Regions from separate parts of the Actinoplanes sp. NPDC051537 genome, predicted to be linked through region 1. Evidence: riboswitches for the same ligand, from Rfam matches in the RefSeq annotation. Region 1 holds a riboswitch; the other holds the start of a gene.

Region 1 (6,235 bases):
TCTCGCCGCCGTGGCGCAGCACGTCCACCGCGAGCTCGCTGCCGGTCACCACCACCGCGCGGGGTCCGGCCGCGGCGAGCCGGACGGCCACCGAGATCATTTCCTCGGCCGTCTCGACCGAGCTTTGCGTGAGGGCGGCGGCTTCCGGCCGGTTGGGCGTCAGGATGCTCCCGTACGCGAGGAGCGGCCCCACCTGTGCCGCATCCGCGAGCTTGGCGCCCGAGGTGGCCACCAGCACGGGGTCGACGACCAGGTTGGGCAGCCGATCCCCGTTTCTCCGGACCAGCTCGGCCACCCTCCGGTCCCCGATCATGCCCACCTTGACCGCCGCCACCGGGAAATCCGCGAGCACCGCCTCGAGCTGTGCCTCCACCACGTCGATCGGCACCGGGTGAATCGCGGTGACCCCCAGCGTGTTCTGCGCGGTGATCGCCGTGATCACAGAGACGCCGTACGCCCCCAGCGCCGCGATCGTCTTGAGATCGGCCTGAATCCCGGCCCCGCCGCCCGAGTCCGACCCGGCGATGGTCAGGACAACCGGCGGCGTCATCGCGGAACACCCCGCTCCACAACGCCGGCGGGTCGCCGCTCCTCCGGCCGTGTCATCGCGGAACACCCCGCTCCACAACGCCGGCGGGGTCGCCGCTCCTCCGGCCACGTCATCGCGGATCGGTCCATTCCGCGATTCCGGCGGCGACCGCGGCGGCCGTCGGTCTCTTGTCCCGGGCGGCGCGGGCAACCCGGGCGGAGCCGAAGGCGACGGCCAGCTCACGGGACGCCCGCTCGGGGTCGGCGGCCCGCATCACCGCCCCCATCACGGCGATCCCGTGGGCGCCGGCCGCCGCACAAGCCTCGGCCCGGGCCGGCGTGTCGATGCCGCCGAGCGCGAGCCACGGCACGTCTCCCGCGAGCGCGGCGGCGTCGGGCGGCGGCAGGGCCGGACCGTAGCCGGGCTTGCTGAGCGTGGGGAAGACCGGCGACAGCGTCACGTAGTCCTCGACCCTCGGGTCCGACGAAACCCCACCCCGTTCACTGGGTGGGGCCACGTTAGCGCCCGGGTACGACAAATCCCGCGCCGTCGTCCACCGCCCGAGGGACAGATGCGGGGCGTCGTGGCAGGAACGGCCGATCAGCGCGACCTCGGCCTCGGGCAACGGGTCGGCCTCGGCCAGATGGACCGCGTCCGCGCCGAGCGGGTCGGGACCGGCGACGATCAAGCGGCCCGGCGGCACGAGGTCGCGCAGCTGCAACGCCAGGGCACGTCTTTCGCCGTACGGAAGATCGCGTTCCCGGAGAATGACCCACGCCACGCCGCCGCGGACCGCCCGCTCGACCACCGGGATGAGCGAGCCGCAGGCGAGCCGCCGATCGGTGAGCAGCACCAGACCGCTCGGCGTCACCACCGCGCGATCCCGTCATCCGAAGTGGACGCCACCGCGTGGAAGCGGCGCGGTATCCGGCCCGCGGCGTAGGCCAACCGACCCGCCACCACCGCATGCCGCATCGCCGCCGCCATCCCGGCCGGATCGTCGGCCCGGGTGATCGCGCTCGCGACGAGCACCGCGTCGCAGCCCAGTTCCATCGCCAGCGCCGCGTCCGAGGCGGTTCCAATGCCCGCGTCCAGCACCACCGGTACCTCGACCGACTGACGGATCAGCCTGATGTGGTGCGGGTTCGAGATGCCCAGGCCCGAGCCGATCGGCGAGCCGGCCGGCATCACCGCGACGCAGCCGACGTCGGCCAGCCGGCGGGCCAGGATCGGATCGTCGCTGGTGTAGGGCAGCACCCGGAACCCGTCGGACACCAGCGTCTCCGCCGCCCGGAGCAGCTCGACCCCGTCCGGCAGCAGGGTCCGCTCGTCGCCGATCACCTCGAGCTTGACCAGGTCGGTCTCGAAGGCGTCGCGGGCCAGGTGGGCCGTCTTGATCGCGTCGCCGGCGGTGTAGCAGCCGGCCGTGTTCGGCAGCACCCGCACGCCGAGCCGGTCGAGCATCGGCAGCAGGCCGGGCCCGGGCCCCATGGAAGCTGGCACTGTGACCCGGCGCAAAGCCACGGTGACCAGCTCGGCGCCGGACGCCGTGATCGCCTCCTCCAGAGCCGCCAGGCTGTTCGCGCCGCCGGTGCCGAGGATCAGCCGCGATTCCCCGAAGAGCATCTCAGCCTCCCTGCGCCGCGGTGAGCACCTCGACCGCGTCGCCGTCCGCGAGGCGGCTCGTCGCCCAGGTCGAGCGGGGCACCACCGTCCCGTTGACCGCCACCGCCACCCCGCGCCGGGCCTCGGTGAGCCGCTCGACCAGGGCCGCCACCGACAGGGCGTCCCCGCTCTCGACGTGCTCCCGCCCGTTGACCGTCAGCCGCATCGGAACCTCCCCGGCGTGAACGCGTCGAGCAGCGGATCGGGTTCTTCGTTCCGGACCAGGCCGGCGATCAGGTCGGCGGTGATCGGCGCCAGCAGCACCCCGTTGCGGAAGTGCCCGGCCGCCACGATGACCCGGTCGTCGATCCGGCCGAGCAGCGGCGCGTTGTCCGGCGTGCCCGGGCGATGGCCCACGGTCGTCTCGGTGAGCTCGCACTCGGCCAGGGCCGGCACCAGGTCTATCGCGGCCCGCAGCAGGTCGTGCACGCCGCCGGCGGTGACCAGCGAGTCGGTCCGCTCCTCCTGGGTCGCGCCCACGACGATCTCGCCGTCGGCCCGCGGCACGAGATAGACGTGCCGGCCGTCGACGGTCGCGTCGAGCACGTGCCGCAGCAGGCCCGGCTCCCCGCGCAGCCGCAGCACCTGCCCCTTGACCGGCCGCACCGGCAGCCCGGTCAGTCCCGCCGTCCCGCAGCCGGCCGCCACCACGACGGTCTCGGCGTCCATCTCGGACAGTGCCTCGACCCGCTTGGCGACGATCCGCCCGGCCAGCCGGTCGCGCAGGGCCGCCACCACCCGCCGGGGATCGACCTGCCACTCGCTCGCCGAGAAGACGCCGGCCCGCACCCGCGGCGACAGGGCCGGCTCGCGTTCGCGCAGCTCGGACGGGCGCAGCAGGGGAAGCTGGTGCCGAGTCCAGACCCGGGCCGCCTCGGCCAGGTCGTCGGCGGTCATCGCCAGGCTCAGCGTCCCGGCGTCGTCGAAGCCGACCTCGACGCCGAGCGCGGCCGCGAACGCCGGCCAGCGCTCGCCGGAGGCCTCCAGCAGCCGGGTCAGCGCCTCCTGCTCGTGGGCCGACTCGCCGCTCGGGGCGAGCATCCCGGCCGCCACGTGCCAGGCCCCGGGCCGCCCGTCGTCGAAGACGGTGACGTCGGCGCCGCCTTCGAGAAGCCGCCACCCGATGGCGAGCCCGATGATGCCGCCGCCGACGATCGCCACGCTCATCGCGTCGCCACCTCGTTCAGCGCCCTCAGGAAGGAAACCGTCGCCCCGGCCGGGTCGCGCGCGACCGCGGAGATCGCCGCCACCCCGTGACCGGGCAACTCGCGCACCCGCTCCGGCGTGATCCCGGCAATGGCGATCACCGGGACGCCCGGCACCGCGTCGACCACGGCGCGCACCCCGGCGACCCCGATCGGCGACGGCAGACCGTCCTTCGTGGACGTCGCATAGGCCGGCCCGACACCGAGATAGGTGGCCCCGTCGGCGACCGCGGCCCGCGCGTCCTCCGGGTTCCGGCAGGTGGCGCCCACCACCGCCGACGGCCCGAGCACCCGGCGCACGACCGCCACCGGCAGATCGTCGGCGCCCACGTGCACGCCGTCCGCCCCGGCCGCCAGCGCGACGCCGACCCGGTCGTCGACCAGGCACATCGCGCCGGCCTCGCGACACAGCGAGAGAGCCGCCACGGTGAGCTCGTAGGCCAGCCGGTCCGACGTCTTCACCCGCACCTGGATGGCGACCGGACCGTGCCCGACGGCGCCGCGCACCACGTCGAGCGAGTCGGTGACGATGTGCAAACGAGGAAACAACGACCGCTCCTCCCTGCGCCGGCATGATCCGGATCAGGTTCGACGGTCGGGGGCCGCGTCAGCCCCCCTCTCAGCCCGGTGCACCGGACTCCCGTGGGGTTTGTCTTGCCTCGGACCATAACCGGCCCGAGGCCAGAAAACTAGCGAACGTCCCAGACCGGCTCCGGCGTCTCGACGACCTCGCCGTCGCCCTGGAACAGCACGAAGCGGTCGAAGGAGCGGGTGAACCAGCGGTCGTGGGTGACCGCGATCACCGTACCCTCGAACTGCTTGAGCCCCTCCTCCAGCGCCTCGGCCGAGGCCAGGTCCAGGTTGTCCGTCGGCTCGTCCAGCAGCAGAACGGTCGCGCCGGACAGCTCCAGCATCAGCACCAGGAACCGGGCCTGCTGGCCGCCGGAGAGCGTGCCGAACAGCTGATCGCCCTGCCCGGCCAGCTCGTACCGGTTGAGCGCCTTCATCGCGCCCGCCCGGTCCATTCCGGACCGGTGGTCGTCGCCCCGCCAGAGGATCTCGACCAGCGTGCGGTCGAGCAGCTCGGGCCGGTCGTGCGTCTGGGAGAAGTGGCCGGGACGCACGCGCGCGCCGAGCCGGGCCACGCCGTCGTGCGCCACGAACGCCAGCGGCGCTCCGTCGACCGGCTTGTTCTCCGCCTCGGGGTCGGTGCCGCCGGCCGCGAGCAGCCGCAGGAAGTGCGACTTGCCGGTGCCGTTCGCACCCAGGACGGCGACGCGGTCCCCGTACCAGATCTCCAGATCGAAGGGGAAGGTCAGATTTTCCAGCTCGAGCCCCTCGCAGATCACCGCGCGCTTGCCGGTGCGGCCGCCGCGCAGGTTCATCCGCAGCGACTGCTCCTTGGTCGGCAGCGGCGGCGGACCGGCCTCCTCGAACTTGCGGAGCCGGGTCTGCGCGGACTGGTAGCGCGAGGCCATGTCGGAGTTGTACGCGGCCTTCTGCTTGTACATCAGCACCAGCTCACGCAGCTTCTGGCGCTCCTCGTCCCAGCGCTTGCGGTTCTCCTCGAGCTTCTCGTGGCGGTGCTCGCGGGCCTCGTGCCAGGACGCGAAACCGCCCGGATGGGTCCAGGCGCTGCCGCCCTCGACGGCCACCACCCGATCGGCGGTCTGGGCCAGCAGCTCGCGGTCGTGCGAGACGTACAGCACCGATTTCGGCGACTCGCGCAGCCGGGTCTCGAGCCAGCGCTTGCCGGGCACGTCGAGGAAGTTGTCCGGCTCGTCGAGCAACAGGACCTCATCGCGGCCGCGCAGCAGCAGGTCGAGCGCGAACCGCTTCTGCTGGCCGCCGGAGAGCGTGCGCACCGGGCGGCGCCGGACCTCCTCCCACGGCTTGGCCAGGATGGCGACGGCGACGGTGTCGAAGAGGACCTCGGCGTCGTAGCCGCCCACCTCGCCCCAGTGCGCCAGCGCATTCGCGTACGCCAGCTGGCTGCGCTCGGACTCGTCCAGGCTCGCGGTGGCCGTCGCCAGCCGTTCGCCGGCGGCGCCGAGTGCGGGCTCGACCAGGGAAAGGGCGAGCTCCTCGAGCGTACGGTCATCGCCGATCATGCCGATGAACTGGCGCATGACTCCGAGACCGCCGGCCCGCGCGATCGTTCCGGCCTGAACCGGCAGGTCGCCGGCGACCATGCGCAGCAGCGTGGTCTTGCCCGCCCCGTTCGGCCCGACCAGCGCCACCTTGGCGCCCTCACCGACCCGGAACGACACGTCGGCGAACAGCTCCCGGCCGTCGGGCAGCACGAAACCGGCACCGGCGACATCCACGTAACCCATGGGCCCGCATTCTTCCCGGTACGGGCCGCGCGGTCAGCCGGTTTTCCGGCTCACCCGCAGCACGCGAAAACCCTTTTGGCTGGCCATCCGCTCGACCTGCCAACCGAGCCCGGTGAGCCAGGCGTGCAGGGAGTCGCCGCCGAGATGCCGGTTGATCACCAGCCAGGCGACGCCGCCCGGCGCGAGCCGCGGCAGCCAGTGCTCCATGATCGCGTGCAGCTCGGCCTTGCCGACGTGGGTGGGCGGGTTGCTCCAGATCTCGTCGAAGACCAGCTCGGCCGGCACCTCGCCGGGCTCGGCCACGGTGACGTTGCCGAGCTTCTCGGTGTTTTCCACCGCCAGCTCGCGGGCGCGGGAGTTGACGTCGACGGCCCAGACGGTCGCCTCCGGGGCCTCGCTCGCCAGCACCGCGGCGATCGGGCCGTACCCGCACCCGAGGTCGAGGAAGACGCCGGTGGCCGCGGCGGTCGGCAGGCCACCCTTGCGCAGCAGCACGGCGG
Region 2 (6,235 bases), on a different contig from region 1:
GTTACGACGGCCGGGAGATCCTGCACGACGTCTCGCTCGCGGTCACCGGCGGCGAGGTCGTCGCCATCCTCGGCGCCAACGGCTCCGGCAAGTCGACGCTGATCCGCACGATCCTCGGGCTCGTTCCGGCCGCCCGCGGCGACATCGACCTGTTCGGCACCGCGCAGCGGAAGTTCCGGGACTGGGCCCGGGTCGGCTACGTGCCGCAGCGGCTCGGCGCCGGCAGCGGGGTGCCGGCCACGGTCGGCGAGGTGGTCGCCTCCGGCCGGCTGGCCCGCCGCGGCATCTTCCGCCCGTCCGGCGCCGCCGACAAGACCGCGGTCCGCGAGGCGCTCACCGACGTGGGCCTGCTCGACCGCATCGGCGACCCGGTCTCGACGCTCTCCGGCGGCCAGCAGCAGCGCACGCTGATCGCCCGGGCGCTGGCCGGCCATCCCGACCTGCTGGTGCTCGACGAGCCGACGGCCGGCGTGGACGCGGCCAGCCAGGAGGCGTTCGCCCAGGCGCTGGGCCGGTTCGCGGCGGCCGGCGGCACGATCCTGCTGGTGGCGCACGAGCTCGGCCCGCTGCGGCCGCTGATCGACCGGGCCGTCGTGGTGCACGAGGGCCGGATCGCGCACGAGGGCCCGCCGCCGGAGCCGGCCGGTCACCACGCCGACCCCGACCACGACCACGTGCACCCGCACGCCGTCCTCGAGCAGGCCGGCATCTGCGAGTGGGCCCCGACCGATCGCATGACCGCCAACTGATGGACCTTTTCGCGTACGACTTCATGATCCGCGCGTTGATCGGCGCGTTGGTGATCGGCCTGGCCGCCCCCGCGCTCGGCATCTACCTCGTGCAGCGGCGCCTGTCGCTGATTGGCGACGGGATCGGTCACGTGGCGCTGACCGGCGTCGGCGTCGGCCTGCTGCTGCACCACTCCCCGGTGATCAGCGCGGTGATCGTCTCGGCGGCGGGCGCGGTCGGCATCGAGCTGATCCGGCAGCGCGGGCGCACCTCCGGCGACCTCGCCCTGGCGCTGCTGTTCTACGGCGGCATCGCGGGCGGCGTGGTGCTGGTCGGGCTCTCCGACGACAGCAGCAACGCGAACCTGATGCAGTACCTGTTCGGCTCGCTGATCACGACCTCGCCGCAGGACCTCGTGGTGATCATCGTGCTCGGCGTCGCGGTGCTGGTGGCGATGACCGTGTTCCGACCGGCGCTGTTCGCGGTCTGCAACGACGAGGAGTACGCGCGGGTCAGCGGCCTGCCGGTGCGCACCCTCAACCTGCTCATGGCGATCACCACCGCGGTCACGGTCACGATTGCCATGCGTACGGTCGGCTTGCTCCTGGTCTCCGCCCTGATGGTCGTGCCGGTCGCCGCCGCCCAGCAGGTCACCCACGGTTTCCGCACCACCATGGGACTCGCCATGGTGATCGGCCTCGGCGCCGCCGGCGCCGGCGTGGCCGTCTCCGCCGAGATCGACACCGCGCCCGGCGCCACCACGGTCATCCTCGCCCTCGGCGCCTTCGTGGCGATCTCGGTCGGCGGCGGGGTCCTCCGGGCGCTGCGCCGGCGCGCCCACCAGCCAGGGGAGGTGGAGCCACCCGATGTCGTCCTCGCCTCGCGATAGGTTGGCACCAGCATGACGACGACGGGCTACGAGGCGTACGAGTCGGCCGGGGAGCTGCTGCGTGCCCTCTCCGCGCCGATCCGCGTCGCGATCGTCGCCGAGCTCGGCGTGGGAGAGCGCTGCGTGCACGAGCTCGTGGAGAAACTGGGCGCGCCCCAGCCCCTGGTGTCCCAGCATCTGCGGGTGCTGCGCGGCGCCGGCGTGGTGCGCGGCGCCCGGCGCGGACGCGAGATCGCCTACTCCCTGGTGGACGATCACGTCGCGCACATCGTCGCCGACGCCGTCAGCCATGCGAGGGAGGTCCGATCGTGAACGCCGCCGACTCGACCGCGCAGCGCAACACGAAGCAGCGCAGCGCGGTGAGCGCCGTGCTCAACGACGTCGAGGGCTTCAACAGCGCCCAGGATCTGCACGCGAAGCTGCGCGAGCGGGGCGAGCGGGTCGGCCTCACCACGGTCTACCGCACGCTGCAGGGCCTCGCCGACGCCGGCGAGATCGACGTGATGCGGCCGCCCGGCGGCGAGCACCTCTACCGCCGGTGCAGCCAGGGCCACCATCACCACCTGGTGTGCCGCTCGTGCGGCCGGGCGGTCGAGGTCGAGGGCCCGGCGGTCGAGTCGTGGGCCGACCGGGTGGCCGACCAGCACGGCTTCGTCGACGTGTCGCACACGATGGAGATCTTCGGAACCTGCCCGGAGTGCGCGGCCAAGCGATAGCACCAGCCACATGGGACGCTTTGCCGGTGAAGCTTTACGCCGAGCGCATCCCCACCGCCATCCGTCAGCTGCTCACCGACATCCTCGTCGTTATCTGGGTCTACGTCTGGATCCGGGCCGGTCTGTGGGTGCACGAGATGGTCGAGAAGCTCGCCGTCCCCGGGCAGAAGCTGGAGACCGCGGGCGGCGGCATCGCCACCAATCTCGCCGACGCCGGCAGCAAGATCAACCGGGTCCCGCTGGTCGGCGACCAGCTGGTCAAGCCGTTCAACGGCGCCGCCGACGCGGCCCGCTCGCTGGCCGACGCCGGCCATCAGCAGCAGGCGATCGTCGACCAGATGGCGCTGGTCCTGGCGCTCCTCGCGGTCTCGGTGCCGTTCGCGCTGGTGCTCTTCCTCTGGCTGCCGCTGCGGTTGCGCTGGATGCGCCGGGCCGGGGTGGCCACCTCCGTACGCACCGAGCCCGCCGGCCGCGACCTGCTGGCCCTCCGCGCGCTGGCCACCCAGCCGCTCAACGAGCTCGCCCGGCTCGGCCCCGACATCGCCCAGAGCTGGCGCAACGGTGACGCCGAGGCGGTCGACGCGCTGGCCGGGCTCGAGCTCAAGCGCCTGGGTCTGACCGTGTCGGGCCGCCGCCGCTGACCCGCTCGTCCTCCTCCTCGGCGTCCTCGTCGATCCAGCTGTGGCGGTACCACGGGAAGGCCGCCCACAGCAGGACGAACCAGAACGCCGCGACGCCCGCGAGGATCAGCGCGATGCCCCGGCTGAGGATGAAGTCGGTCACCAGCAGCACGCTGCTCGCCATCGAGACCAGCAGGAACGCCAGGCCGCCGGTGGCCATCCGGTGCGCGTAGCGGACCAGCTCGGGCTTGCGGCCCTGCCGGAACAGGGCGCGGTGGAAGGCGACCGGGGCGATGATCATCGCGGTGGAGAACGCGGACGACAGCAGCGCCACCACGTACACGTTCTCCTGGAACGACGTCGTCCGCGGGAAGCCGTTGGTGAACGGCAGCGTCAGCAGGAACGCGAACAGGATCTGGACGCCGGTCTGCGCGACCCGCAGCTCCTGGAGCAGGTCGCCGAAGTTGCGGTCCCAGCGCTGTTTCTCGGTCTCGTCCCGGACCTGGCGTTTCTGAAGTCCCAGCCGGGACGCGATGTTCATGCGCCGGTTATCCGGGCCAGCGCCGCGTCCGCGACCGCCGCCGGGCTCTGCTCGGGCGCCCAGTGCGAGACGCCACGCAGCACCACGAGCTGGTAGCCGGCCTCGACCCAGTCGCGGGTGCGCAGGGCGGCGGTACGCGCGACGACGCCGTCGCGGTCGGGCCAGATGTACGTGGTCGGCACCGTGATCACCCCGACCGGGGCCAGGTGCTCGCCGACCAGGCCGCGGTACCAGTTCAGCCCGCCGGTCAGCCGGGCCGGGTCGTCGCGCATCGCGTCGGCGTAGAGGGCCGCGCGGTCGCCGATCGGGCGCAGCATGGTCCGCAGCGCCGCTGCGTTGCCGGCCGTCAGGACGCGCTCGGCCACCGGCGACCGGAACAGGGCGAAGTAGGCGAACCGGGCGCGCTGGGTCGGGCGTACGCGCATCGCCAGCCGCAGCGCCCGCGGGTGCGGAACCGAGATCGCCGTCAGCGTGCGCACCCGCTCCGGATGCGTCGCCGCGAGCATCCAGCCGACCTGCGCGCCCCAGTCGTGGCCGATCACGTGCGCCGACTCGACGCCGAGCGCGTCCAGCACCGCGATCGCGTCGGCGGCCGGTTCGGTGGCCCGGTAGGCGGACACCTCGGACGGCCGGGCGCCGGGCGAGTAGCCGCGCTGGTCGAGGGCGTACGTGCGCAGACCGGCCTCGTGCAGCCGGGGCAGGATCAGGTCGAACTCGCGGTGGTCCTGGGGAAAGCCGTGCAGGAGCAGAACCGGGTCACCGTCGGCGGGCCCGCCCTCGTACACGTCAAAGGTGAGGCCCCGCGCCTTGATCTCCATGTTCTTGATCACTCCTCAACTGTCCCAGTGCCACCCACGGTGTTAGCGTCATCGAAACACATGCAATGAAAGTTGTTCGCGACGGCGGAGATCGTGTGCATCGCTTCCGCGCTGCGCGGGTCAAGGTAGGTCGCGAACAACCTTCACCGACAGGGGAGCGCACAGCGCTGAGAGTGCGGGGTAACCCGCAGACCCTCGTACCTGATCTGGGTAATGCCAGCGCAGGAAGCTCGGTCTTTTCTCCAGCCGCGCCGTGTACCAGCGGCGTGCGTCTCCTCCCGGTACCTACTGGGAGGCAATCATGGCAACCAACACCACCAACCGATGGCGCACGATCGACATCGTGATCGCCTCGATCGTCGCGGTCGCGTTCGGCGTCATCTTCTGGGCGTGGAACCTGCTCTGGAACGGGCCGGCCGACGCCATCCCGCTGCCCGGGCGCGCCCTGCTCTACGGCATGTGGCTGGTCCCGGCCGTGCTCGGCGCGCTGATCGTGCGCAAGCCCGGCGCGGCGTTCTACACGCTCACGCTCGCCTCCCTGGTGAGCGTGGCGATCGGCACCAGCTGGGGCTGGACGCTGGTCGTGCAGGGCCCGCTGGAGGCGCTCGGCGCCGAGCTGATCTTCGCGGCGTTCGCCTACAAGCTGTACAACCTGCCGGTGGCCCTGCTCGCCGGCGCCACCGCCGGGGTCGTGGCCTCGGTCTACGACGCGTTCGTCTGGTACGGCGGCACGTCGTGGGCCACGCTGCGCATCCCGTACATTCTGCTCGCCGCCCTCTCCTCCCTGGTGGTGGCCGGTCTCGGCAGCATTCTGCTGGTGCGGGCGCTCGCCCAGACGGGTGTGCTCGACCGGTTCCCGGCGGGCCGATCGCGCGCGCTCGTGTGAACCTTGATTCCATGTGAATCATGAGCAAGGTCGAGCTGCGGGGTTTCGGATGGCGGCATGCGGGCCGCCGCGCCTGGGCGGTCCGCGACGTCGACCTGTCCGTCGAGCACGGCGAGCGGGTGCTCCTGCTCGGTCCCTCGGGGGCCGGCAAGAGCACCCTGCTCGCGGCCCTGGCCGGGCTGCTCCCCGACGACTCGGGCGAGCAGGCCGGCACGGTCGCGATCGACGGGCGTGACCCGCGCGAGGCCCGCGACCGGGTGGGCATCCTCTTCCAGGACCCGCAGACCCAGCTGGTGATGGCCCGCAGCGGCGACGACGTCGCGTTCGGCCTGGAGAACCGCGGGGTGCCGGCCGCGGACATCTGGCCCCGGGTCAGCGACGCGCTCGACCGGGTCGGCTTCCCCTATCCGATCACCCGCTCGACGGCCGCGCTCTCCGGCGGCGAGGCCCAGCGGCTGGCGCTGGCCGGCGTGCTCGCGCTGCGGCCCGGCCTGCTGCTGCTCGACGAGCCGACCGCGAACCTCGACCCGGCCGGCGCCGCGCTGGTCCGGGAGGCGATCGGCCGGTCCCGCGGCGACGAGACGCTGATCGTCGTCGAGCATCGGGTGGCCGAGGCGCTGCCGCTGGTCGACCGGGTGGTGGTGCTCGAGCCGGGCGGCGGGATCCGGGCCGACGGCGCTCCCGAGATGGTTTTCGCCGCGTACGGGGACCGCCTCGCCGCCGAGGGCGTGTGGGTTCCCGGCTTCGCCATCCCGCCGTTGAAGTCCCCGACGCCCGCGGCCGACCAGGTGATTTGCGCCGAGGAAGTCGCGGTCGCGCAGCGGCTCGCCCCGGTGTCGATGGCCGTGCGGGCCGGCGAGGTGCTCGCCGTGACCGGTCCGAACGGGGCCGGCAAGTCGACCCTGGCGCTGGCCCTGGGCGGCCTGCTCCCCCCGACCGGCGGCCGGGTCACCGGGTTCGGCGATCCGCGGCCACCGCACAAGTGGCGGGCCGCGACGCTCACCCAGCGGATCGGGTCGGTCTTCCAGAACCCGGA

What was found. A riboswitch is a leader RNA that binds a small molecule or an ion and turns the genes downstream of it on or off. The one in region 1 is predicted to bind thiamine pyrophosphate.
Region 2: it holds a riboswitch for thiamine pyrophosphate, as region 1 does, so the genes downstream of both, ACZ6TB_RS36955 (ECF transporter S component) here and ACZ6TB_RS39230 (thiamine phosphate synthase) in region 1, are expected to answer to the same signal.

What each region holds. Positions count from the first base shown of each region.
Region 1 covers NZ_JBVJIU010000020.1:161,494-167,728, forward strand. The annotation lists gene thiD (bifunctional hydroxymethylpyrimidine kinase/phosphomethylpyrimidine kinase) at 1-550, opposite strand, end outside; gene ACZ6TB_RS39210 (thiamine phosphate synthase) at 660-1,403, opposite strand; gene ACZ6TB_RS39215 (thiazole synthase) at 1,397-2,155, opposite strand; gene thiS (sulfur carrier protein ThiS) at 2,157-2,360, opposite strand; gene thiO (glycine oxidase ThiO) at 2,351-3,361, opposite strand; gene ACZ6TB_RS39230 (thiamine phosphate synthase) at 3,358-3,948, opposite strand; TPP riboswitch at 3,942-4,053, opposite strand; gene ACZ6TB_RS39235 (ABC-F family ATP-binding cassette domain-containing protein) at 4,089-5,735, opposite strand; gene ACZ6TB_RS39240 (class I SAM-dependent methyltransferase) at 5,769-6,235, opposite strand, start outside.
Region 2 covers NZ_JBVJIU010000018.1:103,442-109,676, forward strand. The annotation lists gene ACZ6TB_RS36920 (metal ABC transporter ATP-binding protein) at 1-749, shown strand, start outside; gene ACZ6TB_RS36925 (metal ABC transporter permease) at 749-1,618, shown strand; gene ACZ6TB_RS36930 (ArsR/SmtB family transcription factor) at 1,631-1,930, shown strand; gene ACZ6TB_RS36935 (Fur family transcriptional regulator) at 1,927-2,334, shown strand; gene ACZ6TB_RS36940 (hypothetical protein) at 2,361-2,975, shown strand; gene ACZ6TB_RS36945 (DUF6328 family protein) at 2,935-3,495, opposite strand; gene ACZ6TB_RS36950 (alpha/beta fold hydrolase) at 3,492-4,313, opposite strand; TPP riboswitch at 4,455-4,559, shown strand; gene ACZ6TB_RS36955 (ECF transporter S component) at 4,615-5,199, shown strand; gene ACZ6TB_RS36960 (ABC transporter ATP-binding protein) at 5,220-6,235, shown strand, end outside.